Regions from separate parts of the Nonomuraea sp. NPDC050691 genome, predicted to be linked through region 2. Evidence: riboswitches for the same ligand, from Rfam matches in the RefSeq annotation. Region 2 holds a riboswitch; the other holds the start of a gene.
What was found. Region 2 has a riboswitch for glycine ahead of gcvT (glycine cleavage system aminomethyltransferase GcvT). Riboswitches for the same ligand answer to the same signal wherever they lie in the genome.
Positions count from the first base shown of each region.

Region 1: linked by a shared signal. The riboswitch ahead of gcvP (aminomethyl-transferring glycine dehydrogenase) and the one ahead of gcvT (glycine cleavage system aminomethyltransferase GcvT) in region 2 are both predicted to bind glycine.

Region 1 covers NZ_JBFAIA010000106.1:7,860-27,867, reverse strand. Annotated here, with positions in the region: partial or broken gene AB0H81_RS29670 (hypothetical protein) at 1-297, opposite strand, end outside; gene gcvP (aminomethyl-transferring glycine dehydrogenase) at 824-3,685, opposite strand; glycine riboswitch at 3,839-3,934, opposite strand; gene AB0H81_RS29660 (MerR family transcriptional regulator) at 3,958-4,578, opposite strand; gene AB0H81_RS29655 (bifunctional nuclease family protein) at 4,727-5,197, opposite strand; gene AB0H81_RS29650 (MerR family transcriptional regulator) at 5,370-6,035, opposite strand; gene AB0H81_RS29645 (FHA domain-containing protein) at 6,103-6,615, opposite strand; gene AB0H81_RS29640 (mannose-1-phosphate guanyltransferase) at 6,948-9,452, opposite strand; gene AB0H81_RS29635 (CDP-alcohol phosphatidyltransferase family protein) at 9,457-10,038, opposite strand; gene AB0H81_RS29630 (GNAT family N-acetyltransferase) at 10,149-11,006, opposite strand; gene AB0H81_RS29625 (phosphoribosylanthranilate isomerase) at 11,003-11,596, opposite strand; gene AB0H81_RS29620 (hypothetical protein) at 11,607-12,023, opposite strand; gene AB0H81_RS29615 (response regulator transcription factor) at 12,088-12,795, opposite strand; gene AB0H81_RS29610 (histidine kinase) at 12,792-14,474, opposite strand; gene AB0H81_RS29605 (methyltransferase domain-containing protein) at 14,604-15,245, shown strand; gene AB0H81_RS29600 (enoyl-CoA hydratase/isomerase family protein) at 15,573-16,370, opposite strand; gene AB0H81_RS29595 (alpha/beta hydrolase) at 16,444-17,376, opposite strand; gene AB0H81_RS29590 (gamma-glutamyl-gamma-aminobutyrate hydrolase family protein) at 17,386-18,072, opposite strand; gene AB0H81_RS29585 (globin domain-containing protein) at 18,500-19,618, shown strand; gene AB0H81_RS29580 (helix-turn-helix transcriptional regulator) at 19,656-20,008, opposite strand, start outside.
Region 2 covers NZ_JBFAIA010000306.1:132-4,610, reverse strand. Annotated here, with positions in the region: gene gcvH (glycine cleavage system protein GcvH) at 30-419, opposite strand; gene gcvT (glycine cleavage system aminomethyltransferase GcvT) at 416-1,501, opposite strand; glycine riboswitch at 1,630-1,727, opposite strand; gene AB0H81_RS43815 (gamma-glutamyl-gamma-aminobutyrate hydrolase family protein) at 1,802-2,491, opposite strand; gene AB0H81_RS43810 (3-oxoacyl-ACP reductase) at 2,506-3,270, opposite strand; gene AB0H81_RS43805 (aldehyde dehydrogenase family protein) at 3,368-4,479, opposite strand, start outside.

The DNA of each region.
Region 1 (20,008 bases), on a different contig from region 2:
TCCGGTGCAGGGGTCGGCCCCCTCCCGCTCGAACCCCTGGGCCAGGTGGCAGGCCGCCTGGGCCGCGTACTCGGGGTGGCCGGTGGCGAGCGCGGTCCTGGCCGCGGCGCGGGCGCCCTCGATGTCGCCGCGTTCCTCCAGCACCACGGCCAGGCCGACGGCGGCCTGCGCCCGGTCGGGCTCGTCGGGGTCGGCGGCCAGCTCGGCGAGGATGGCCGCTGCGGCGTCGAGGTCGCCGTCCTCGGCCAGGCGGCGGGCGGTGTCGAGAGGCGGGGTCCGCAACTCTGAGGACGTCAAAGAGGGCTCCTTCGGCGACGATCGGACCGAGCCTAACGAGTTCTGGCGATCATGTCTGCCGACTCGGCGGGGTTGGCCTGGCGGCGACGGGAACCACACCCCCGCGCCACCCCGGCACACCCTCCCTCACCGCCCCGTGAGCCCCCTGCGTCCGCGAAGCGCCACGCCCCAGGAGCGGGACGCCTGCGCGTCCCCGAAGCGCCGCACCCCAGGAGCGGGATGCCTGCGCGCGGGCGACGAAGGGACGCGCCGTGGTGCGGACACCGCCGTACGCGGGACGGCGGACGTCGCCTTACAGCCGGGCGCGTGAACAGGACGCGAGCGGCCCGGGGCTCGCGTCGTGACGCACGCGAGGGCACGTCGCGACGCTAGGGCACGTCGCGGCGCAAGGGCACGTCGCGGTGCTGACGCGGGCGGCCCGCCTGGCTGGCCCCAGCCGAACCTCGGCGCGCGGAAAGAGGCCCCGGAAACGGCGTGGCCCCTCCCCGCCGGCGCGGGAAGGGGCCACTCGGAGGGGGACGGCCTGTCAGTCCTCGTACGCCTCCAGGGGCGGGCAGGAGCACACGAGATTGCGGTCGCCGTAGGCCTGGTCGATGCGGCGCACCGGCACCCAGTACTTGCCGTCGCGCAGCGAGGGCAGCGGGTAGGCGGCCTCCGTGCGCGTGTAGGGGTGGGTCCACTGGTCGGCCGCGACGGCCTCGGCGGTGTGCGGGGCGTTGCGCAGCGGGTTGTCGGTCTTGTCGTACTCGCCGGAGGCCACCTTGGCGATCTCGCCGCGGATGGCGATCATGGCGTCGGCGAACCGGTCGAGCTCGGCGACGTCCTCGCTCTCGGTCGGCTCGATCATGAGCGTGCCCGCGACGGGGAACGACATGGTCGGCGCGTGGAAGCCGTAGTCGATGAGCCGCTTGGCGACGTCGTCGACCGTGACGCCGGTCTCCTTGGTGATCTGCCGCAGGTCGATGATGCACTCGTGGGCCACCAGCCCGCCGCGCCCGGTGTAGAGCACCGGGTAGTGGGGGGCCAGCCGGCGGGCGAGGTAGTTGGCCGACAGGATGGCCTGCTCGGTGGCGGCGGTGAGGCCGTCGGAGCCCATCATGCGGATGTACGCCCAGGAGATCGGCAGGATGCCGGCCGAGCCGTACGGGGCGGCCGAGACGGGGCCGACCGGCGAGCCGCCGCGCAGCGGGTGGCCGGGCAGGTACGCGGCGAGGTGGGCGCGCACGGCCACCGGGCCGACGCCGGGCCCGCCGCCGCCGTGCGGGATGCAGAACGTCTTGTGCAGGTTGAGGTGGGAGACGTCGGCGCCGAACTCGCCGGGCTTGGCCAGGCCGACCAGCGCGTTGAGGTTGGCCCCGTCGACGTAGACCTGGCCGCCGGCGTCGTGGACCTTGGCGCAGATCTCGGTGATGGCCTCCTCGTACACGCCGTGCGTGGACGGGTAGGTCACCATGATCGCGGCCAGCGCGTCGCGATGCTTGCCGATCTTGGCGTCGAGGTCGGCCAGGTCGACGTTGCCCTCGGAGTCGCAGGCCACGACGACGACGCGCATGCCCGCCATGACGGCGCTGGCGGCGTTGGTGCCGTGGGCCGAGGACGGGATGAGGCACACCTCACGGCCGGTGTCGCCGTTGGCCAGGTGGTAGGCGCGGATGGCCAGCAGCCCGGCCAGCTCGCCCTGGGACCCGGCGTTGGGCTGGATGGAGACCGCGTCGTAGCCGGTGATCTCGCCCAGCCAGCGCTCCAGCGTCTCGACCAGCTCGACGTAGCCGGCGGCCTGCTCGATCGGCGCGTACGGGTGGATCGAGGCGAACTCGGGCCAGGTGATCGGCTCCATCTCGGTGCTCGCGTTGAGCTTCATCGTGCAGGAGCCGAGCGGGATCATGGACCGGTCGAGCGCGATGTCCTTGTCCTGCAGTTTGCGCAGGTAGCGCAGCATCGCGGTCTCGGAGTGGTGGGTGTGGAAGACCGGGTGGCCGAGGTAGCCGGACTCGCGGGCCAGGCCGGCGGGCAGCCGGTCGAGGCTCTCGTCGGCGACCAGCGCCTGCAGGTCGGTGAGGGAGGCGGAGTCGTGGCCGAGCGCCTCGCCGAAGGCGGTCGCGACCCGCTCCAGGTCGCCGGCGGTGGTGGTCTCGGAGCAGGCGACGGCGACGTGATCGGCGTCGGCGCGCCACAGGTTGACGCCGCGCTCGGCGGCCAGGCGTACGACGTCGCCGGCCTTGCCGGGCACGCGGGCGAGCACGGTGTCGAAGAACTCGCCGTGGACGACCTCGACACCGCCGCGGCGCAGCGCCTCGGCCAGGGCGGCGGCGTGCCGGTGGGTGCGGGCGGCGATGCGGCGCAGGCCCTCGGGCCCGTGGTAGACGGCGTACATGCCGGCGATGACGGCCAGCAGCACCTGGGCGGTGCAGATGTTGCTGGTGGCCTTCTCGCGGCGGATGTGCTGCTCGCGGGTCTGCAGCGCGAGCCGGTAGGCGGGGTCGCCGTCGGCGTCGACGGAGACGCCGACGAGGCGGCCGGGCATCTGCCGCTGCAGCCCCTCACGCACCGACATGTACGCGGCGTGCGGCCCGCCGAAGCCGAGCGGCACGCCGAAGCGCTGGGAGGAGCCCACGGCGATGTCGGCGCCGAGCTCGCCCGGCGCGGCGACGAGCGTGAGAGCGAGCAGGTCGGCGGCGGCCACGACGAGGGCGCCGGAGGCGTGGGCGGCCTCGGCGACCGCGCGGAAGTCGCGCAGGCGGCCGGAGGCGCCGGGGTACTGGACGAGCACGCCGAAGCACTCGGGCAGCTCGCCCTCCAGGGTGTGCTCGACGAGCTCGATGCCGAGCGGCTCGGCGCGGGTGGCGAGCACCGCCTTGGTCTGCGGCAGCGTGTCGGCGTCGACGACGAACACGGGGCTGTTGACCTTGCCGGCCCGCCGGGCCAGCGTCATCGCCTCGGCGGCGGCGGTGGCCTCGTCGAGCAGGGAGGCGCCGGCCACGGGCAGGCCGGTCAGGTCGGAGACGACGGTCTGGAAGTTGAGCAGCGCCTCCAGCCGGCCCTGGGAGATCTCGGGCTGGTACGGGGTGTAGGCGGTGTACCAGCCGGGGTTCTCCAGCAGGTTGCGGCGGATGACCGCGGGCGTGATCGTCTCGTGGTAGCCGAGGCCGATCATGGAGGTGACGACCCGGTTGCGACCGGCCAGGGCGCGCAGCTCGGTGATCACGTCGGTCTCGCCGGCCGCGGCGGGCAGCTTGAGCCGGTCCTTGGCCCTGATGGCCTCGGGCACGGCCACCGCCACGAGGTCGGCCACGGACTCGAAGCCGACGGCCTCGAGCATGCGCTGCTGCTCGGTGGCGGACGGGCCGATGTGCCGGGTCGAGAACGGCGGGGCTGTCAGGTCGGTCATGAGAGGTGCCTCCCGAGGCTGTGGAGACCGGCGCCAGGGCGCGGGCGAGTGCCGGGTCTCCCCCTCTGTCATCCGGACCTGAGAGCTTCACCCCGGAGGGCTTGCACCGTCGGTGAGGCGCGCCTGGCGGACGTGCCTGCTTTCCAGAGTCGCCTCACCCGAGCGGTACAGGTGCCTGAGAGATTCCGGGGAGGGTTGCTCCTTCGGCGCCCCTGGGACGATGCCCGGGGACTCTCCCGCACGGGGTCGTCAGCCTTGCGCCTCTAAGATTACTACCCTGTGCGGCGAGCGCGCCGCCGCCGGGCCAGCTCGTCAGCGGGGTGGTCGGCCGGGACGGAGTCCTCGACCGCCGCCCGTTCCCCCGGCAGCTCCGCGAGGGACCCTTCGACCTCGCGCCAGACCCGGCCGAGGGCTATGCCGAAGACGCCCTGCCCGCCCTGGAGCAGGTCGATCACCTCGTCGGCCGAGGTGCACTCGTACACGCTGACGCCGTCGCTCATGAGCGTGATCTGGGCGAGGTCGGCCACCCCTCGGTCACGCAGGTGCTGCACGGCCGTACGGATCTGCTGGAGGGAGACCCCGGTGTCGAGGAGCCGCTTGACGACCTTGAGCACCAGGATGTCGCGGAAGCTGTAGAGCCGCTGGGAGCCGGAGCCCTGCGCCGCTCTTATCGTGGGCTCGACCAGTCCGGTGCGTGCCCAGTAGTCCAGCTGCCTGTAGGTGATGCCGGCCGCCGCGCAGGCCGTCGGGCCACGGTATCCGATGTCACCCGGCAGCGCCGCCGGCCGCTCGTCGAAGAGCAGGCCCTGCTCCCCGGCACGCTGCCGCGCGCTCTCGCGCCGCACCGAATCTTCCTGGCCGGCCGTCTTTCCCTCGCCGCTGCTGACCGCCACGCGGACCTCCGGCTTTCTCTCATCCCGTGACCTGATCTGGGGGTTCGTAAAAAGGCGGCCACGGGTTTCACTTGCACCGTAGGACCGTGACCATGCTCAGTCAACGATCCGGCTCGGCGCGTCGTGAAGCGTAAATGCACTGAAATACCTACCCCGCCCGGCCGAAGTCCTCGGGGGTGATCGTGTCAAGGAACTCCCTGAACTTCTCCACCTCGTCCTCCTGGTCGTCAGGGATGATCACTCCGGCCTCCTGGACGACCTCCTCGCTGGCGAAGATGCGCGCCCCCGTGCGCAGCGCCAGGGCGATCGAGTCGGACGGCCGGGCGCTGACCTCCACGCCGTTGGAGAACACAAGATCGGCGAAGAAGATGCCGTCGCGCAGGGCGACGATGTTGACGGCGCGCAGGCCGACACCGAGAGCGCTCAGCACGTCCCTGAACAAGTCGTGCGTCAGCGGCCGGGGCGGGGGCTCCTCCGCCTGGGCCAGCGCGATGGCCGTGGCCTCGGTCATGCCGATCCAGATGGGCAGGAACCGCTCCCCGTGTGCCTCCTTGAGCAGGACGATCGGCTGATTTGTGGGCATTTCTACCCGAACGCCCACGACCTCCATCTGCAACACGGGCTGCTCCGTATTCGACTGGCCGGCGACCCGGCACAGCTCATTGCTGGTTCGCTTATGCATTTCAACGTAACACCCGGCGGGTGCCGTATGTCCGCCGGTGCGGTCCCGAATCTGCCCGGAGCGCACACCCCTGCGTTCCCGCCCGAGGCCGTCCAGAGGTCGCGCGGGGTCAGCCCCTCAGGACGGTGCGCACACCCTCGCGGAGCAGCGCCGCGTGCAGGTCGAGCAGCAGCGCCGACAGCTCCCTGGCCGCCTCGTCGGCCTCGCCGATCGCCCCCGGGGCCCGCCGTTTGAGGACCGGCGCGACCGCCTGCTCGACCAGGCCGCACTCGCGCTCGGCCGCCGCCTTGACCGCGCGCAGGTGCCGGGCGTGCAGGCCGAAACGGGCCAGCGAGCCCACGGTGCGCGCCACGGCCAGCGCGTTGTCGTCGTAGCGCCGGGCGCGGGCCGCGAGCAGGCCGTAGTCCTCCAGCTCGGTGAGCGTCTCGTCGTCGATCCCGGCCTGCTCCAGCAGCTCGGCGCGGCTGAGCCGCACCTCCTGCTCCGCGGAGCCGGAGTCGGGGACGGCGCGCGGGCGGCCGAAGTCCTCGGCCATCTTGTCCTTGATCACCCGCAGCGGCAGGTAATGGTCACGCTGCTCGGTGAGGATGTAACGCAGCTGCTCCACGTGCAGGTGGGTGAACTTGCGAAAGCCCGAGGGGCTCCGCTCCGGCTCGATGAGCCCCTCGCCCTCCAGGAAGCGGATCTTGGAGATCGTGACGTCGGGGAACTCGCCCTGCAGGAGGGCGAGCACCTCTCCGATGCTCATGTGCGAGCGCGCCGCCTGCGCGGTCATGCGGCCTCCTCCGTCGACCCCGTGGACGCGCGCGGGGCCGCGTCCACGGGTCGCTCGCTGCGCTCGCTCATGCGCCGGCGGCGGTCCGCATCAGGAACAGCAGCCGGAACTTGCCGATCTGCACCTCGTCGCCGGAGTGCAGCGGCACCTCCTCGATGCGCTCCCTGTTGACGTAGGTGCCGTTGAGGCTGCCCACGTCGCGCACGGAGAACTGGCCGCCCCGGTGACGGTAGAACTCGACGTGGCGGCGCGAGACCGTGATGTCGTCGAGGAAGATGTCGCTCTCGGGGTGGCGGCCCGTGGTGGTGAGGTCCTTGTCGAGCCGGAACCGGCTCCCCTGGTTGGGGCCCCTGGTCACGGTGAGCAATGCCGTGCCGGGCGGCAGCTGCTCCACCAGCGCCCGCTCGGCGAGGAGCATGTCGCCGGTCTCAGCCTCGTACGCCTCGATTCCCGCGACGGAGATCGTCGACGTGGTGTCCCCGGTGACCTCGGGTCTGGTCAGCGGTGACCCACAGCGGGAACAGAAACGGGCATCCTCGGGGTTGGCGTGCCCGCACTGCGTGCAGTAGACGCTCGGCATCGATCGGCTCGGCCTCCTACCGCGAAGACGCGGCGACGGTGCTCGGCGCGCCTCGCTTCGCTCTTCAAGTTTGCGAATGCCGCAACTTACGCTGCTGAACGGCAAAGGTCAAGGCGGGGCGCTGGACGACAGGTTCGGACGGTGACAAAGTTACCGCTGTCCGCACCTGATGGTCCATGCCGCCGCGCGTATACACAATACGATCTTGCCGGGCGCGGCGCGAACCCCGGGGCCGTTACCCGCGGTGACATTCCTCTCAAGAGCTGCCCAAAAGGAGCCCCATGGGGCGTGGAGGCGGCCCGGGAGAAGGCGGAGGGCGCCCGCCGCCACGGTCAGGACGCGGCGGACTCGACGATGCGGGCCCAGCGCTCGATGAGGGCCTGCGCCGTGTCGACGTCGTGGGCCTCGGCCCACAGGTCGGTGACCGGCTCCGTGGCGGCGGGGATGATCAGCACCCAGCTCCCGTCCTCGCCGACGACCCGCACCCCGTCGGTCGTGTCGATGCGGTGCCCTTCGGCGGAGCCCTCCACGGCCTCGATGACCGAGCGCATGACCGCGCCCTTGGCCGCCCAGCGCGTCGGAACGGTGCGCTTGAGCAGTTTGGCCTCGGGGATGCGGGCGTCGATCTGGCTGAGCGACAGCCGGGTGCGGGCCACCAGGCCGAGCAGGCGCATGAACGCCGCCAGCCCGTCGACGGCCGGGCTGAACTCGGGCACGACGAAGCCGCCCCGCCCGTCGCCCGCGAAGATCATGTCCTCGCCGGCGGCGGCCGAGGTGAGGGCGTCCAGCGCGGTCGGGGTCCACTGGACCTGCACGCCGTGGAAGCGGCACACCTGCTCGGCCACCCGGGTGGTGGTGACGGGCAGCGCCACCTGGCCGCCCCGGCGCTCGGCGGCCACCAGGTCGAGCACCACGAGCAGGGCGCGCTCCTCGCCGATGAGCTGCCCCATCTCGTCCACCAGCGCGATCCGCTCGCCGACCGGGTCGAAGCGGACGCCGAACGCGGCGCGGGACGAGCTGACCAGCTCCGAGAGGCGCTGCAGGTCGCGGCGGCGCTCGGCGAGCGTCTCGGTCGGCGAGGCGTCGTCGAGCCGGGCGTTGACCGTGAGCACCTCGACGCCGACGCGGCCGAGCAGGGTCGGCAGGACCAGCGAGGAGGTGCCGCCCGCGCAGTCGACGACGACCTTCATTCCGGCGATGCCGGTCATGTCGACGCGGCGCAGCAGCTCGTGGGTGTAGTCCTCGACGACCCGCGCCGGGTAGGTCAGCTCGGCGATCTCGCCGGGGAAGGCCCTGCGGAACTCCTGGCGGGAGAAGACCCGCTCCAGCTTGCGCTGGGCGCCGGCGGGCAGGTCGGCGCCCCGGTCGTCCATGATGACGATGTCCACGCTCTGCGGGTCGCCGGCGGTGGTGCGCAGGGCGATGCCGCCGGCGGCCGAGTCTCGGGCGGTGTGGAAGCGGGCCACCGGCAGCGGGGCGGCCTCCAGGTCGAGCACGTTGATGGCGCTGGCGGTGAGCGCGCTGATCACGGCCCGCTTGAGCGCCCTGGCCGCGAGCGAGGAGTCGCGCGAGGTGACGACGTGCGCGCCCTTCTTGAGGGTGGTGGCGTACGCGCTGGCCAGCCGTACGCACAGCTCCGGGGTGATCTCGACGTTGACCAGGCCGCTGACGCCGCGCGGGCCGAACAGGTTGCGCTGGCCGCGCGACTCCCAGATGACGCTGGTGTTGACGACGGCCCCGGCCTCGATGGTCTTGAACGGGTAGACCTTGACGCCGCTGGAGACGTACGCCTCGGGCTCGATGACGCACTCGTCGCCGATGACGGCGTTCTCCTCGATGCGGGCGCCCGCCATGATGTCGGTGCTCTTGCCGACGACGCAGCCGCGCAGGTGGGCGGCGGGGCCGAGGTAGACGTTGTCGTGGACGACGGCCCGGTGCAGGAAGGCGCCCTCGCGCACGACCGCGTTGTTGCCCAGGACGGTGTACTCGCGCAGCTCGGCGCCCGCCTCGACCTTGGCGTAGTCGCCGATGAGCAGCGGGCCCTTGAGCACCGCGTCGGGGTCGACGGAGGCCGACTCGGCCACCCAGACGCCCGGCGACAGCTCGAAGCCGCCGATGTCCAGCCTGACCTTGCCGGACAGGGCGTCGGCCTGGGCCTTGAGGTAGCTCTCGTGGGTGCCGACGTCCTCCCAGTAGCCGTCGGCGACGTAGCCGAAGATGGGGGCGCCGCTCTCCAGCAGGCGGGGGAAGACGTCGGAGGACCAGTCGACGGGCTCCCCGGCGGCCACGTGGTCGAGGACCTCGGGCTCCATGACGTACACGCCGGTGTTGACGGTGTCGGAGAAGACCTGGCCCCAGGTGGGCTTCTCCAGGAAGCGCTGCACGCGGCCGGCCTCGTCGATGATGACGATCCCGAACTCCAGTGGATTCGGCACGCGCTTCAGCCCAATGGTAATGAGGGCGCCATTTTCCCGGTGAAAACGCACCATATCCGACAAGTCGATGTCGGTGAGGGCGTCGCCGGAGATGACCAGGAAACGGTCGTCCCGCAGGCGGTCGGCGGCGTTCTTGACGCTCCCGGCGGTGCCCAGCGGGACGTCCTCGGTGGCGTACTCGAGGCTCATGCCGAGCTCGTCGCCGTCGCCGAAATAGTTGCGCACGAGCGCGGCGAGGAACTGGAGCGTCACCACCGTCTCGGTCACACCGTGCCGCTTGAGCAGGCGCAGCACATGCTCCATGATCGGCCGGTTGACCACGGGAAGCAGCGGCTTGGGCTGGTTGGCGGTCATCGGTCGCAGCCGAGTGCCCTCCCCGCCCGCCATGACGACCGCCTTCACACGATCACTCCTTTGTGGTCGCAGTTGTGAGCCGGCGTACCTGAACGACGTACAACACGGCCGCCCACCAGTACAGACCTGTTCCCCATACGGCGAAGGCCCATCCTGTGACGCGTGCCATCTCGGCATACCACCCCGCGTGGGAGGCGAGGAAGAGGAGCGGGAAGGCGTACATGAGATTGAACATGGCCGCCTTGCCGAGGAAATGCACCTGAAGTGCCCGGTAGCCGTGTTTACGGAGTACGGGGATGAAACAGGCGACGAAGAGCTCGCGGGCGAGGATCAGGGCGACCAGCCACCACGGGATGATGTCGCGCACCAGCAGCGCCAGGATGGTCGAGAACACGTACAGCTTGTCGGCGGCCGGGTCGATGATCCGCCCCAGCCTGCTGGTCTGGTTGAACGCGCGGGCGATCTTGCCATCGAGCCAGTCGGTGAACCCCGCCACCGCCAGGACGGCGATGGCCCACCCGTCCGCCTCCGGTCCGAGGACCAGCCAGAGGAAGACGGGCACGCCGAGGAGTCGCAGGAAGCTCAGCAGGTTGGGGACCGTCCAGATGCGGTCCTCGGCGGAAGTTTCGCTCACGTGCAGACCCTACTGCGTCGAATCCGCGGGCAGCGGGCCCGTCCGCCCCTCACCTCGGGCGGCTACGGGGGCTTCACGGGGTGCGGCTTCGCAGGCGCTCCGGGGGCGGCTCAGAGGCGGAGGAAGGCGTGGGTGCGGCCGATCGCCGCGAAGCCCAGGCGGGTGTAGAAGTCCTTCGGCCAGTCCTCCTCGGCGGCGATCAGGAAGATCGGCTCGCAGCCGGCCGCCTCGGCGAGCAGGGCGCGCAGGAGGGCGCGGGCGTGGCCCCGGCCCCGGTGGCGGGTGCCCGTGTGGACGCTCTCGATCTGGGCGACGCCGTCCTGGACGTACAGGTCGGCGCGGGCCGCGATCTCGCCGGACCCGTCACGCACGCCGCGGAAACGCACCACGTCGGCGCCGCGCCGCCGTTCCTCCACGCGCCGCGCGAGCTGCTCGATCGAGGCGTCGGGGAGGTCGGGAAGGGCCTCGCGCCAGTCGTGGCGCAGGACGGGCAGCAGCTCCTCCAGCGTCAGCTCCTCGGCCCGTGGCACGTCCGCGGGCGGGACGCCCCGGAAGACCATGACCAGGTTGGTCTCGTGGTCGTAGCCCGCCGCGGTGAAGGCGGGGGCGAACGCGGCGCCCAGCGCGTCGTCGTCCACGCACACGTAGCGGTGGCCGCGCCCGGCCAGCACCTCGTCGGCGGCCCGCAGCACCTCCTCCGGCCGTACGGCGTCGCCGGGCGACGCGGGGGCGGGGATGACGAGGTGGTTGTCGTCGTGGGAGGCGGGGTAGCGGTCGTTCAGCACGGCGAAGCCGCCCGGCACGGCGGCCACCCGGCCGGCCTTGCGCCGCGCGAACACGTGCGTGAAGGCGAGGATCCGGGCCAGCTCGCGATCCGGGGCCGCTCCCGGCGTGCGCAGGTCGCGGGCCGCTTCCCGCGCGTGCGGGTCGTCGCCCGTGGCCGGGCCGGAGGCGGGGTGGGCGGTCATCGGGCGCCGCGGGCCGCGGCGACGAAGTCGCGGATCAGGCCCGGATCCTTGACGCCCGGCGCCACCTCGACGCCGCTCGACACGTCCACCCCCCACGGGCGGGCCGCGTCGATGGCGGTGGCCACGTTGGCCGGGTCGAGGCCGCCCGCCAGGAGCCAGCGGCCCGAGGGGCGGCCGCGCACGGCCGCCCAGTCCCACGGCTCTCCCGATCCGGGGCGGGGCGCGTCGACGATGAGCAGGTCCTCGTCGTAGGCGCCGCACCGCAGGTCGGCCTGGGCGTCCACGGCCCGTACCAGGGTCAGCCCGAGGTCCTTCAGCGCCGTGAAGTCGGCGTGCGGGTGGTGTCCGTGCAGTTGGACGGCCCTCAGCCCGGCGGCGAGGGTCGCCGCGCGCACCTGGGTCGGGTCCTCGCCGCGGAAGACGCCCACGGTGAGCACGTGGGCGGGGACCAGCGCGGCCAGCTCCGCCGCCCGCTCAGGGGTGACCTGGCGCGGGCTCCGGGTCAGCACGAACCCGATGGCGTCCGCGCCCGCCTCGACGGCCGTCTCCACGTGGCCGGGCTCGCTGAGCCCGCAGATCTTCACATGCACACGGTCGAGGTTAGCGGCGAAGGGCCGCCCGCGGGGACCACGTCCAGACGAGCATGGCCGTGATCAGCCCGAACAGGATGACCCCGTTCGGCACGTGGGCGCCGAGCCAGAGCCAGGTGACGTGCTGGGCCATGCCGACGACGAGCAGCGCCACACTCGCCAGCGCGGGCCAGCCGGCCCCGCGTCCCGGCCGCCAGACGAGCACGGCGAGGACGACCTGCACGAGCGCGACGAGGTGGACGACCATCCCGGCCATGACGTGGGACTCGCGCATCGCCTCGCCGGCGCCGACCGCCTGGCCGGCCAGCGAGGCGGCGACGAGGAGGGACGCCGCCTGGGCGACGACCACGATGCGCAGCCCGTACAGCAGTCCGGCGGACACCTGCCCGGATCGCTGGGGCGCGGCCGCGGCCACGGTCTCCTGCATTGATGTGGTCCTTCCTGGAGATGTGAGGGATCCACATGCTGGCGGCCGGGGACGCGGGCGGTCGTCAGCCTCCCGGGTTATTCGCGGGTCCGCCCCCGGGATGACGCGTGGGGCGCACGGGACGGAAGGAGGCGTCCACCAGCCCGGCCCGGTGGGCGACGACGGCCGCCTGAATGCGGTTGCGCAGCCCGAGCTTGTCCATGGCGGCCCCGACGTGGGTCTTGACCGTGGTCACGCCGACGTGCAGCCGCTCGGCGATCTCGGCGTTGGACAGGCCGGTGCCGACGAGGGCGAGGACCTCCAGCTCGCGTTCGGTCAGGCCGGCGGGCGGGGGCGCGGCGGCGCGGTCGCCTGCGGCGAGGAACCCCTCGACGACGCGGCGCAGCACGGACGGGGCCAGGAGCTGCTCGCCGGCGGCGGCCTTGCGCACGGCGTCCACCATGCGCTCGGGCTCGTCGTCCTTGACGAGGAAGCCGACGGCGCCGGCGCGCAGGGCGGCGTGCACGATGGCGTCCTCGGCGAACGTGGTGAGCACGACGATCCGGCTGCCGGGACGGGCGGCGAGGATCCGGCGGATGGCCTCCAGGCCGTCCACACGCGGCATGCGCAGGTCCATGAGGATGACGTCGGGCAGGTGGCGCTCGGCCTGGCGGACGGCCTCGGCCCCGTCCTGGGCCTCGGCGACCACCTCCATGTCGCCCGCGGCCTGCAGCAGCATCCGGACGCCGGCGCGGACCAGCGCCTGGTCGTCGGCGACGAGGACGCGGATCACGCGGCCCCCTCGCCGGCGCCCTCCTGGGGGGCGCGCTCGCAGCCGAAGAGCGTGGAGAGCCCGCCGGAGGAAGGAGCCGCGGGCGCGGCGCTTCCGGAGGCGCCGGGCAGGGTGGCGGTCAGGCGCCAGCCACCGTCCTCGCGCGGCCCGGCCGCCAGCGTGCCGCCCAGCGCGCGTACCCGCTCCCGCATGCCCGCCAGCCCGCGGCCGGAGGACGGCAGGCGCTCGACGGGCGCCGGCGGGCGGCCGTTGGCGATCTCGACGGCCAGCCCCTTGCCACGGGCGGTGAGGGCCACGAGGACCTCGGTGCCGGGTCCGGCGTGTTTGAGCACGTTGGTGAGCCCTTCCTGGACGATGCGGGCGGCGGAGGCGCGGGCCACGAGCGGCGCCCGGCCGATGTCCGGGTCCAGGCGCAGGTCCACGACGAGGCCCGCGGCGGCCATCCTCTCAGCGGACTCGCGCATCACGTCGGCGGGGTCGGCGAGCAGGCCGGGCCGGGCGCCGGGGTCGCGCAGCACGTCGAGGAGCCCGCGCAGGTCCTCCAGCACCTGGTGGCCGGTGTCGCGGATGTCGGTCAGCGCGTCGGCGACCGGTCCCCGCGGGGCGGCGTAGCGGGCGGCGCCGGCCCGCAGCACCATGGCGCCGACGTGGTGGGCGACGATGTCGTGCACCTCGCGGGCGATCCGTTCCCGCTCGGCGAGCTGGTCGGCGCGTACCTGGGCGAGGGCGAGCCGCGCGGACTCCTCGGCGCGCAGCCGCTCGGCGGCGGCCGCGCTCTGCCGGGCGCCGAGGTAACGGCCGATCGCGATGGGCGCCACGACGAGGAGCATGAGGACGGCGACCCGGAACGGGGTGACCTCGGTCTGGGAGTCGACCACGGCGACGGAGGCGAGGACGCAGCCGGCCGCGTACGCGACCGCGGTCCAGGCCCAGGACGCGACCCGCAGCGCGAACACGCCGAGCGCGATCATGGTGAGGACGAGGCACGAGTTGACCGCCTGCTCGAGGTACTGGTCGGCGGCCAGCAGCAGCAGGCCCTGGAGGATGAGGACCATGCCGGGCAGGCGGCGGGCCACGCCGAGCGACAGGCCGCCGCACACGGCGAGCAGCCCGACCACCCACACCGGCGGGCTCCCCTGGTCCCAGTCGCTCCATGTGCTGAGGACACCGACGGCCGCCCCGGCGCCGGCGAGCAGCACGTCGGGGGTGATGTCGTCCGGCTGGAAGCGGCTCGTGCTGCTGCGCAGGTAGCCGCCGACCAGGGCCGGGAAGCCGGGCACGAGCACGGTGAACATCCACCAGGTCGAGGCGAGCGGGATGCCCGGGTCGGCCATGTTGATCCCGGACGCGACGATCGCGGCGGCCACACAGAGGGCCACGGCGCGCGGCCGGCACCGGTAGGCGACGTTGCCGACGGCGACGCAGATGAGGATCTGCGCCGTGTTGGAGGTGTACGAGCCCACCTGGTCGGTGAAGACGAGGAACGCCGCCATGTACAGGGCCGCCCACACCGGTCTGGTCCGCAGGAGCCCCATGGGCAGGCCGGCCAGCACCGCCATGGGCACCGTCATGGACGGGGGCAGGTCGCCGAACCCTCCCGCCTCACCCGACACGAGAAGGTCCAGCGCGATCCCCGAGACCGCCAGCAGCACATCGAGCGCCACGCCACGCCAACGCATGCCCTGCAAACTATCCGGACCGCGCCGTTTCCCGATCCTCCTGGCGGAGGACCCGGCCTCCTCCAAGTGGCCGGATCCGCGTCCGCCCGGCGGATCAGCCGGCCTTCCGGGCGCCCCTACGGTCGGGGCATGCCTCATGACACCGCGTTGTTCTTCGGCCAGTTCCTGCGCGACCCGATCACGGTCGGCGCGCTCGCGCCCAGCTCCTGGCGGCTGGCCCGGTCGGTCTGCGCGCCGGTGCCCGAACGGGGTGAGCCGGTGGTGGTGGAGCTGGGCCCGGGCACGGGGCCGTTCACCGTGGAGATCCAGCGGCGGCTGGCCGGTCGCGGGCGGCACCTGGCGGTGGAGCTGAACGCGCCCATGGCGGAGCTGCTGGCCAGGCGCTTTCCCGGGGTGGACGTGGTGCACGGTGACGCGGCGGAGCTGTCGGGGCTGCTCGCCGGGCGCGGGCTCGGCCAGGCGGACGTGGTGGTGAGCGGCCTGCCCTGGGCGGCCTTCCCGGCCGCGTTGCAGCACCGCCTGATGGAGGCGGTCGTCTCGGCGATGAGCCCGGCGGGCGCCTTCACGACCTTCTCGTACGTGCACGCGATCCCGCTGGGGTCGGCCCGGCGGTTCCGCGCGCTGCTGGCCGAGCGGTTCGAGGAGGTGGTGCCGAGCCGCACGGTGTGGCGGAACGCGCCGCCGGCGTTCGTCTTCCACGCCCGCCGCCCCCGCTCTGACGGCACACCGGTCCTGCCGGCACACCGGTCCTGCCGGCACACCGCGCTCTGACACCACACCGGCGCGCCGCAGCGCGCCGGCGCCCGGGAGCACGCCACCGCCGACGGCGGCCCCCCGGAGCGGGGAGAGCTCGGTCTCAACCCTCCCGCGCCACCGGCGCCGGGCCATCCCTGGGCCGCCGCCGGTCACGACATGCGCGTGGCCGGTGCGCATGGCCGTGCCGGTCGCTGGCCGCCTGCCGCGGGCCGTTCCCCGGGGCGGCGTTCTCGGCCCCGTCGGACAGGCCCCCCGTCACCTCGCGCCGGCGCTGCGGCAGGTCGGCGGCCTCCTTCACTGCACGAGGCTGCGCCTACCCATCAGCGCCGGGACATCACCTGATCAGGAGAAGGACGGCGGCCGTTTCTCGCGCAGCGCCCGCAGACCCTCGGCCACGTCGGGCCCGGTGAAGCCCAGGAACTCCATCGCCAGCGAGGCGTCGAAGGACGGGCCGGCCAGGCGCAGCCAGTTGTTCAGCGCGTACTTGGTGAGCCTGATCGCCTCCTGGGCGCCGCCGGCCAGCCGGGAGGCGACGTCGAGGGCGGTCTCGTGCACCCGGTCGTCGTCGACGCACAGGGCGACCAGGCCCATCCGCTCGGCCTGCTCACCGGTGACGGGCTCGCACAGCAGCAGGTGGTACTTGGCCTTGGCCAGCCCGCACAGCAGCGGCCAGACGATCGCGGCGTGGTCGCCCGCGGCGACGCCCAGCCGGGTGTGGCCGTCGATGATCCGGGCGGTGCGCCCGGCGACGGACACGTCGGCGAGCAGCGCCACGGCGAGCCCGGCCCCCACGGCGGGGCCGACGATGGCGGAGACGACCGGCTTGGAACAGTTGACGACGTTGTAGACGATGTCGCGGGCCTCGGCGAACACCCGCATCCGGGTGGCGTGGTCGCGCGTCATCTCCTCGATCATGGACAGGTCGCCGCCGGCGGAGAACGCCGCGCCCTGTCCCATGATCAGGACGGCGCGGACGGCGTCGTCGCGGTCGGCGTCGCGCCAGATGGCCGCGAGCTCGCGGTGGCCGGTCGTGTCGACGGCGTTGAGCCGGCGCGGCTCGCTGATCGTGACGCGCAGCACGCCGTCGGCCGGCATGTCGGTGCGCAGCCGCTCGTACGCCTCGTAGCCGGGAACGGTCACGGCGACTCCTCACGTCCTCGGCGGCCCGGAACGGTCAACAGGGCCTCCCCCGTCCTCGGCGGCCGGGGAACGGTCACGGGGCGTCCTCCCGGCCGAAGGCCTCGCGCAGGCGGCGGGCGACCAGCTCGCGGGCCTCCACCGCCTGGTCGAACAGGCCGGGGAAGGAGGGGAAGCCGTGGACGGCCCCGTCGTAGCGGACCACCTCGGCGGGCACCCCGGCCGCGGCCAGGCGCTCGCCGTAGCGTTCGGCCTCGTCGCGCAGCACGTCGTACTCGGCGGTGACGAGGGTGGCGGGTGGCAGCCCGGCGACCGACGGGAGCCGCAGCGGCGACAGGCGCGGGTCGGCCGGGTCGGCGCCCGGCGCGTACTGGCGGGCGAACCACGCCATCTCGGCGGCGTCCAGCCCGAAGCCCCGCCCGAACTCGGCGTAACTCGGCGAGTCCATGGCCAGGTCGAGGACCGGGGTGACGAGCGCCTGGTGGACGAGCGTGAGCCCGGCGTCGCGGGCCTGCCAGGCGGCGACCGCGGCGAGGTTGCCGCCGGCGCTGACGCCGATCACGGCGACGGAGCCGTCGCACTGGTAGAACGCGGGCCGGGCGAACACGTCGCGCACGACGGTCCAGGCGTCGTCGGCCGCGGCCGGGAAGGGGTGCTCGGGGGCCAGCCGGTAGCCGGCGGAGACGACCACCGCGCCGGTGCGCAGGGCGAGGTCGCGGCCCGTGGCGTCGTCGCGTCTGACGCCGCCGAACACCCAGCCGCCGCCGTGGAAGGAGACGAGCACCGGGAGCGGCCCGTCGCCGCGGTCGGCCCGGTAGATCCGGATGGGCACTCCCTCGGCGCTCTCGTCGCGGACGGAGGCGATGCGGGTGAGGGGGCCGCGGTGCGCGGCCATCGGGTCGGCCGCCCGCGCCTCCCGGATGGCGGCGAGGTCGAGGGTGTCCAGGCCGCCGCCGTCGTCCGGCCGGTAGCGCGCGAGGAAGTCGCGCGCCTGAGGGTTCAGCGGCATGCTCGGAGCCTAGCGGGCCGCCTCGACGAGCGCACTGAACAGCCCGGCGCCCGTGCCCCGCTCGGGATGCCACTGCACGCCCACGGCGAACCGGTGGCCCTGCAGCTCGACGGCCTCGACGATCTGGTCCTCGGCCCAGGCGACGGCCAGCAGCCCCGAGCCGAGCCGGCGTACGGACTGCACGTGCGGCGCGATCACCTCGACGTGCTCCCCCACGGCCTTGCCGAGCTTGCTCGACACGCTGACCTGGATGGTGTGGGGGACGCCGGGCTCTCCGTGGCGGTCGTGGCCGAGCGTGTCGGGCAGCCAGGGGATGAGGGTGCCGCCCTGGGCGACGTTGAGCACGTGCATGCCGCGGGCGACGGCGAGGATCGGCAGGCCGGCCTGGACGGCGGCGCGGGCGAGGGCCAGCTCGTAGCGGTCGCGGTGGCCCTGTGGCGAGGCGAGGCGGGCGTCCTGTTGCTCGCCGTAGGCGTCGGCGCCGACCTCGGCGCCTCCGGCCAGCACCAGGCCGCGCAGCCCGTGGACGTGGTCGGCGGCGGTGGCGGGCGACAGGGGCGGCAGCAGGACGGGCGCCCCGCCGGCGCGCTCGACCGCCTTGGCGTAGGCCGGGGGCGACAGGACCGCCTCCCGCACCCAGTCCCCCCAGCGGGCGGCCTCGAAGTAGGCGGTGATGCCGATCAGCGGTCGGGCCATGCGATCTCCAGGTGCGAGCAGGAGTCGGGACGGCCGCCCGGCGGTGCGGTGGCCGCGAGGCCATCATGGCGCACGGCGTTTCGCTCACGGCACCCCTGAGGCGAGATCTCGCGCGAGGACCTCCGGTCACATTTCCCAATGAATTGCGAAACAGCCAGAAAAAGCGAATGAAATAGATATTCACGTTTCGCGCCCGAAATGCGTTCTGTCTTGACCGCGGTGAATAACAGTACCGTCACACATAGTTCGGGTTCGCACCGTATCGGCGCGAAACGGTTGTGACGTCCATGTGGTGGTGTAAGACTCGATTTCCGAGCGATCGGCCGAGCCGGGGTCCGCGCCGGACGCTCGTCACCCGGAGCCGTCAGGAGGTGGATCGACACGACCGGAATGCGATTCCGGTCCATGGGGTGGGGTTGATGTGGCAATGTCGTTGAATCCGCGCCTGGTAAAAGAGAGCTTCTCCGTCATCGAGCCGGTGGCCGGCAAGGCGGCCGCCTACTTCTACGGCCGGTTGTTCGCCGAGAGCCCGCACCTGCGCTGCATGTTCCCGCCGGGCATGGACGCGCAGCGCGACCGGCTCTTCAGCGCGCTGACCCGCATCGTGTGGAGTCTCGACAGTCCCGACAGTCTGGCCTCCTTCCTGGGCCAGCTCGGGCGCGACCACCGCAAGTACGGCGTCGTGCCCGAGCACTACGGCGCGATCGGGCGGGCGCTGCTGGCCACCGTCCGCCGCTTCGCCGCCGACGTCTGGACCGACGAGATCGAGGCGGCCTGGGTGGCCGCCTACAACGCCGCGGCCGAGCTCATGATGCGGGCGGCCGAGGAGGACGCCGGGGTGTCGCCCGCCTGGTGGGTGGCGGAGGTGATCGACCACGAGCGCCGCACGCCCGACATCGCGGTGGTCACGGTACGTCCCACCCAGCGCCTGCCGTTCACGGCCGGGCAGTACGTGACCGTGCAGACCGCGCGCTGGCCGCGCGTATGGCGGCCGTTCTCCATCGCCAACGCGCCGCGCCCCGACAACACGGTGCGCCTGCACGTCCGCTCCGTGCCCGGCGGATGGGTCTCGACCACGCTCACCCGCGACACCCGCATCGGCGACGCGATCATGCTGGGCCCGCCGATGGGCACGATGGCGCCGCCCGAGCGGGGCTGCCGCGACGTGCTGTGCGTGGCGGGCGGTACGGGCCTGGCCCCGCTGAAGGCGATCATCGAGCAGATCATCGCCTCCGGCCGCCGTCCCGGCATCCACCTCCTGTACGGCGCGCGGACCGCGGCCGAGCTGTACGACCTGCCGGACCTCGTCCGGATGGAGTCCACGTTCCCGTGGCTGCGCGTGGTGCCCGTGGTCTCCGGCGACCCCTCCTACGACGGGATGCGCGGCCGCCTGCCGGAGGTGACGCAGCGCTTCCACTCGTGGGCCGAGCACGAGGTGTACGTGTGCGGGCCGGCGGCCATGGTCAGCGAGACGGTCCAGCGGCTGCAGGACGACGGGGTGCCGCCGGCCCGCATCCACCGGGACGTCGTCCACGACGAGCGCTGACCCCGGCCCCCGGGCGCGGGGGGCCGGCGCCCGGGGGTCACGCGGTGGCGGCAGGCCGGCCGAAGGCCGCCGCGGTCTCCTCGTCGCCCGGCCAGAACGTCTCGATGGCCAGCTCCGACACCGTGACGTCCATCGGCGTGCCGAAGGTCGCGATCGTGGTGAACATGGACAGGACCTGGTCGCCGTGGCGGATGCGCAGCGGCAGCAGGATGTCGGCCGGTCCGGGCACGTGCGCCACGTTGAGCTCCACGCCGGGGTAGGTGTAGGAGGCCAGCTCGTCGTGCAGTTCGGCCAGGGCGCCGTGGCCGGACGCCTCGGCCTGGCGGCGGAGCTGGTTCAGCAGGTACGCGCGGACCTCGGCGAGGTTGATCAACCGGCCGCCCATGGCGT
Region 2 (4,479 bases):
CCGGGGCCCGGCGGGCCCCGGCGGGTGGGTCAGGACTCGCCCGAGGTGAGGGCTGTGTACTCCTCAGCCGAGAGCAGGTCCTCGGGGTCGCCCTCGACGCGCACGCGGAACATCCAGCCGTCGCCGTACGGGTCGGTGTTGGCCAGGGAGGGGTCGTCCACCACGGCCTGGTTGACCTCGACGATCTCGCCGCCCACAGGGGAGTAGATCTCGCTCACCGACTTGGTGGACTCGACCTCACCGACCGAGTCGCCGGCCGCGACGGTCGTCCCCGCGTCGGGAAGCTGGACGAACACCACGTCACCAAGGGCCTCGGCGGCGTACGCCGTGATGCCGATGGTCACCGTGATGGCCTCGTCAAGGCCGGCCACCCACTCGTGCTCCTTGGTGTAGCTCAGCTCGTCAGGGATGTTGCTCACTTGTTCCTCCTGTAGAAAGGCAGCTCCACGAGGTCCATGTCCTCATGGCTGCCCCGGATGTCCACGGCCAGACCTTCGTCCGCCCCGGCCTCGACGTAGGCCATCGCGATGGGCCTGCCCAGGGTCTGGGACGGGGCACCGCTGGTGACCTCGCCGACGACGGCACCGTCCTTGGTGACCGGGTACCCATGGCGGGGCACCCGTCGGCCCCGGGCGACGAGGCCGACGAGCCGGCGCCGCGGCGGCGTGTCCTTGACCGCCTCCAGCGCCGACCTGCCGACGAAGTCGCCCGGCTTGTCGAATTTCACCACCCTGCCCAGCCCGGCGTCGAACGGGGTCAGGTCGGGGCCCAGCTCGTTGCCGTACAGCGGCATGCCCGCCTCCAGGCGGAGCGTGTCACGGCTGGACAGGCCGGCCGGCCGCAGCCCGTACGGCTCGCCGGCCCGCGTGAGGGCGTGCCAGAGCGGCACGGCGTCCTCGTTGGCCACGAACAGCTCGAACCCGTCCTCGCCGGTGTAGCCGGTGCGCGCGATGAGCGCCTGCCGCCCGTCGACCACGCCGGGCAGGCCCGCGTAGTACTTGAGGCCGGGCAGGTCGGCGTCGGTGAGGGTGGCGAGGATCTCCTGGGCGTGCGGCCCCTGCACGGCGATCAGCGCGTACTGCTCGGAGCGGTCCTCGACGGCCGCGTCGTACGGCTTGGCGCGATCGGCCAGCTCGGCGGCCACCTTCTCGTAGTTGGAGGCGTTGGCCACGACCATGAACTCCTCCTCGCCCAGCCGGTAGACGATGAGGTCGTCGAGCACTCCGCCGCGCTCGTTGACGATCATGGTGTAGCGGGCCCGGCCCGTGGCGAGTGCCGACAGGTGGCCGACCAGCGCGTAGTCGAGCGCCTGCCCGGCCTGCGGCCCGGTGACGAAGATCTCGCCCATGTGCGAGAGGTCGAACAGCCCGGCCGCGGTCCGCACGGCGTTGTGCTCGGCGGACTCGCTGCCGTAGCGCAGCGGCATGAGCCATCCGGCGAAGTCGGTGAGGGTCGCGCCGAGACTCTCGTGGACGTCTCGCAACGGTGTAGGTCGGGACATTTCGCACCTCAGGGCAGGGTCGGATGCCAGGATCCTCCCCCTCTGTCATGGATGCCTGAGAGCTTCGCCCGGGCTTTGCCGGACTTTCACCTTCGGCGAGGCCCGCGGGCCTGCTTTCCAGAGGTCACCTCGTCCGCGCGGTCCTTTGCCTTGAGAGGTTCGCGGGGAGGGCTTGCTCCTTCAGGGGCCCTGGATGGCTGTCAGGGCGCTCTCCCGCACGGTTTCGCCGGTGATGCCCGCCAGCCTAGTGCCGGGACGGGGCTGTTGTCGCGTGCGGGCCCGGCGCCGCGCCCCGTATCGTCAGCAGGCGGCCACCAGGGCCTCGAACAGGGCGCAGTCGTCCGCCGCCTCCGGATGCCACTGCACGGCCACGGCGAACGGGTGCCCGTCGAGCTCCACGGCCTCCACCGTGCCGTCGGCGGCCGTGGCAGTCACGCTCAGCCCCCGCCCGAGCCGGTCGGCGGCCTGGTGGTGGTAGTGCGGCACCTCCACCGGCTCGGTGCCGAGCGCCTTGGCCAGCCGGGAGCCCGGCGCCGGCCGTACGGGCAGGTGGCCGAACACGCCCGGCCCGGGGGAGTGCTCCGTGTGGCCCACCACGTCCGGCAGGTGCTGGTGGAGGCTGCCGCCGAGCGCCACGTTGAGCACCTGGAGCCCGCGGCAGACGCCGAGGTAGGGCACCTCCCGCTCCAGCGCGGCCTCCAGCAGGGCGAACTCCGCGTCGTCGCGGAAGCCCCGGACATAGCTGACGCGCTCGTGCGGCTCCTCCTGGTAGCGGGCGGGGTCGATGTCGCCCCCGCCGGCCAGGATGAGCCCGTCCAGCCGCGCCGCCACCGGGCCGGGCTCGCCGGCCGGCGGCAGCAGCACCGGCTGCCCGCCGGCCCGCACCACCTGCTCGACGTACATGAACGGCAGGAGCGCGGCGTCCTGCTCCCAGACGGTGTAGCGGGCGGGCTCCACGTAGGTCGTGATGCCGATGACCGGACGGGACACGATCCGCGCCTCCCTCAGAGCGGCGTCACGTACGCGCCGGAGATGCCCCCGTCGACGAGGAACTCCGACGCCGTGATGAACGACGCGTCGTCGCTGGCCAGGAACGCGACCGCGGCGGCGATCTCCGTCGCCTCGGCGAAGCGGCCGACCGGCACGTGCACGAGCCGCCGCTGGGCGCGCTCCGGGTCCTTGGCGAACAGCTCCTGGAGCAGCGGCGTGTTGACCGGACCCGGACACAGGGCGTTGACCCGGATGCCCTCGCGGGCGAACTGCACGCCGAGCTCGCGCGACATGGCGAGCACGCCGCCCTTGGAGGCGGTGTAGGAGATCTGCGAGGTCGCCGACCCCATGACCGCCACGAACGACGCCGTGTTGATGATCGAACCCTTGCCCTGACGCCGCATGTACGGGATGGCGTGCTTGCAGCACAGGTAGACGCTGGTCAGGTTGACCTCCTGGACGCGGCGCCAGGCGTCGAGCCCGGTCTCCAGGATCGAGTCGTCGTCGGGCGGCGAGATGCCGGCGTTGTTGAACGCGACGTCCACGCTGCCGTAGGTGTCGAACGCCGTCCGGTACATCCGCTCGACGTCGGCCTCGCTCGTCACATCCGCCTGTACGAACAGCCCGCCGACCTCGGAGGCGGCCTTGGTGCCGGCCTCCTCGTCGACGTCCACGCACACGACCCGGGCGCCCTCCTCGGCGAACCGGCGGGCCGTGGCCAGCCCGATGCCGCTGCCCGCGCCGGTGATGACGGCGACGCGGTCCTGCAAACGCTGCATAGGTGTCACTCCCTGCTCAATTGGTCGTTCACCGCTCCTCATTCGCTTCGCGGAGTCCCTCCTTCGCCGGGCCTCCACTCCGCTCACTGCGTCGGGTTCACTCCGTTGAGATGAAGACGTTCTTGGTCTCGGTGAACGCGGACAGGGCGTCGGGGCCGAGCTCCCGGCCGAGGCCGGACTCCTTGAAGCCGCCGAACGGCGTCCAGTAGCGCACCGACGAGTTCGAGTTGACCGACAGGGCGCCGGCCTCGACGGCGCGGGCCACGCGCAGCGCCCGCCCGACGTCGCGGGTCCAGATGGAGCCGCTCAGGCCGTAACGGGTGTCGTTGGCGATCCGGACGGCCTCGGCCTCGTCGGCGAACGGCACGACCGACACGACCGGGCCGAAGATCTCCTCGGTGAAGGCGCGGTCGGTGACCTTCGAGGTGAGGACCGTCGCCGGGAACCAGTAGCCCTTGCCCTGCGGGCAGGTGCCCTGCAGGTGGGGCTGGTCCTCGACGAAGCCGCGCACCCGCGCGAGGTGCTCGGCGCTGACCAGCGGCCCCATCTCGGTGCTCTCGTCGAGCGGGTCGCCCACCTTGACGCCGAGCACCGCCGGCGCGAGGCGGTCGAGGAACTCGTCGTACACCTCGGCCTGCACGAGCAGCCGCGAACGGGCGCAGCAGTCCTGGCCGGAGTTGTCGAAGACCGCGTAGGGGGCGCTGCGGGCGGCCTTGTCCAGGTCGGCGTCCGCGAACACGATGTTGGCCGACTTGCCGCCGAGCTCCAGCGTGATGCGCTTGACGTGCGCCGCGGCCTTGGCCGCGATCTCCTTGCCCACCTCGGTCGAGCCGGTGAACACGATCTTGGCCACGTCCGGGTGCTCGACCAGCCGGGCCCCCGCCACCTCTCCTGCCCCGGGCAGGACCTGAAGCACCCCTTCGGGGAGGCCCGCGTCCAGGGCCAGCTCGGCCAGCCTCAACGCCGTCAGTGGCGTCCACTCGGCGGGCTTCACGATCACCGTGTTGCCCGCCGCGAGCGCCGGGGCGACGCCCCAGCTCGCGATCAGCATCGGGAAGTTCCAGGGCACGATGACGCCCACGACTCCCAGGGGCTCCTGGAACGTGACGTCCACGCCCCCGGGCACCGGGATCTGCTTGCCGTGGTTGCGCTCGGGCGCCCCCGCGTAGAAGTGGAGGACGTCACGGACCGCGCCCGCCTCCCAGCGGG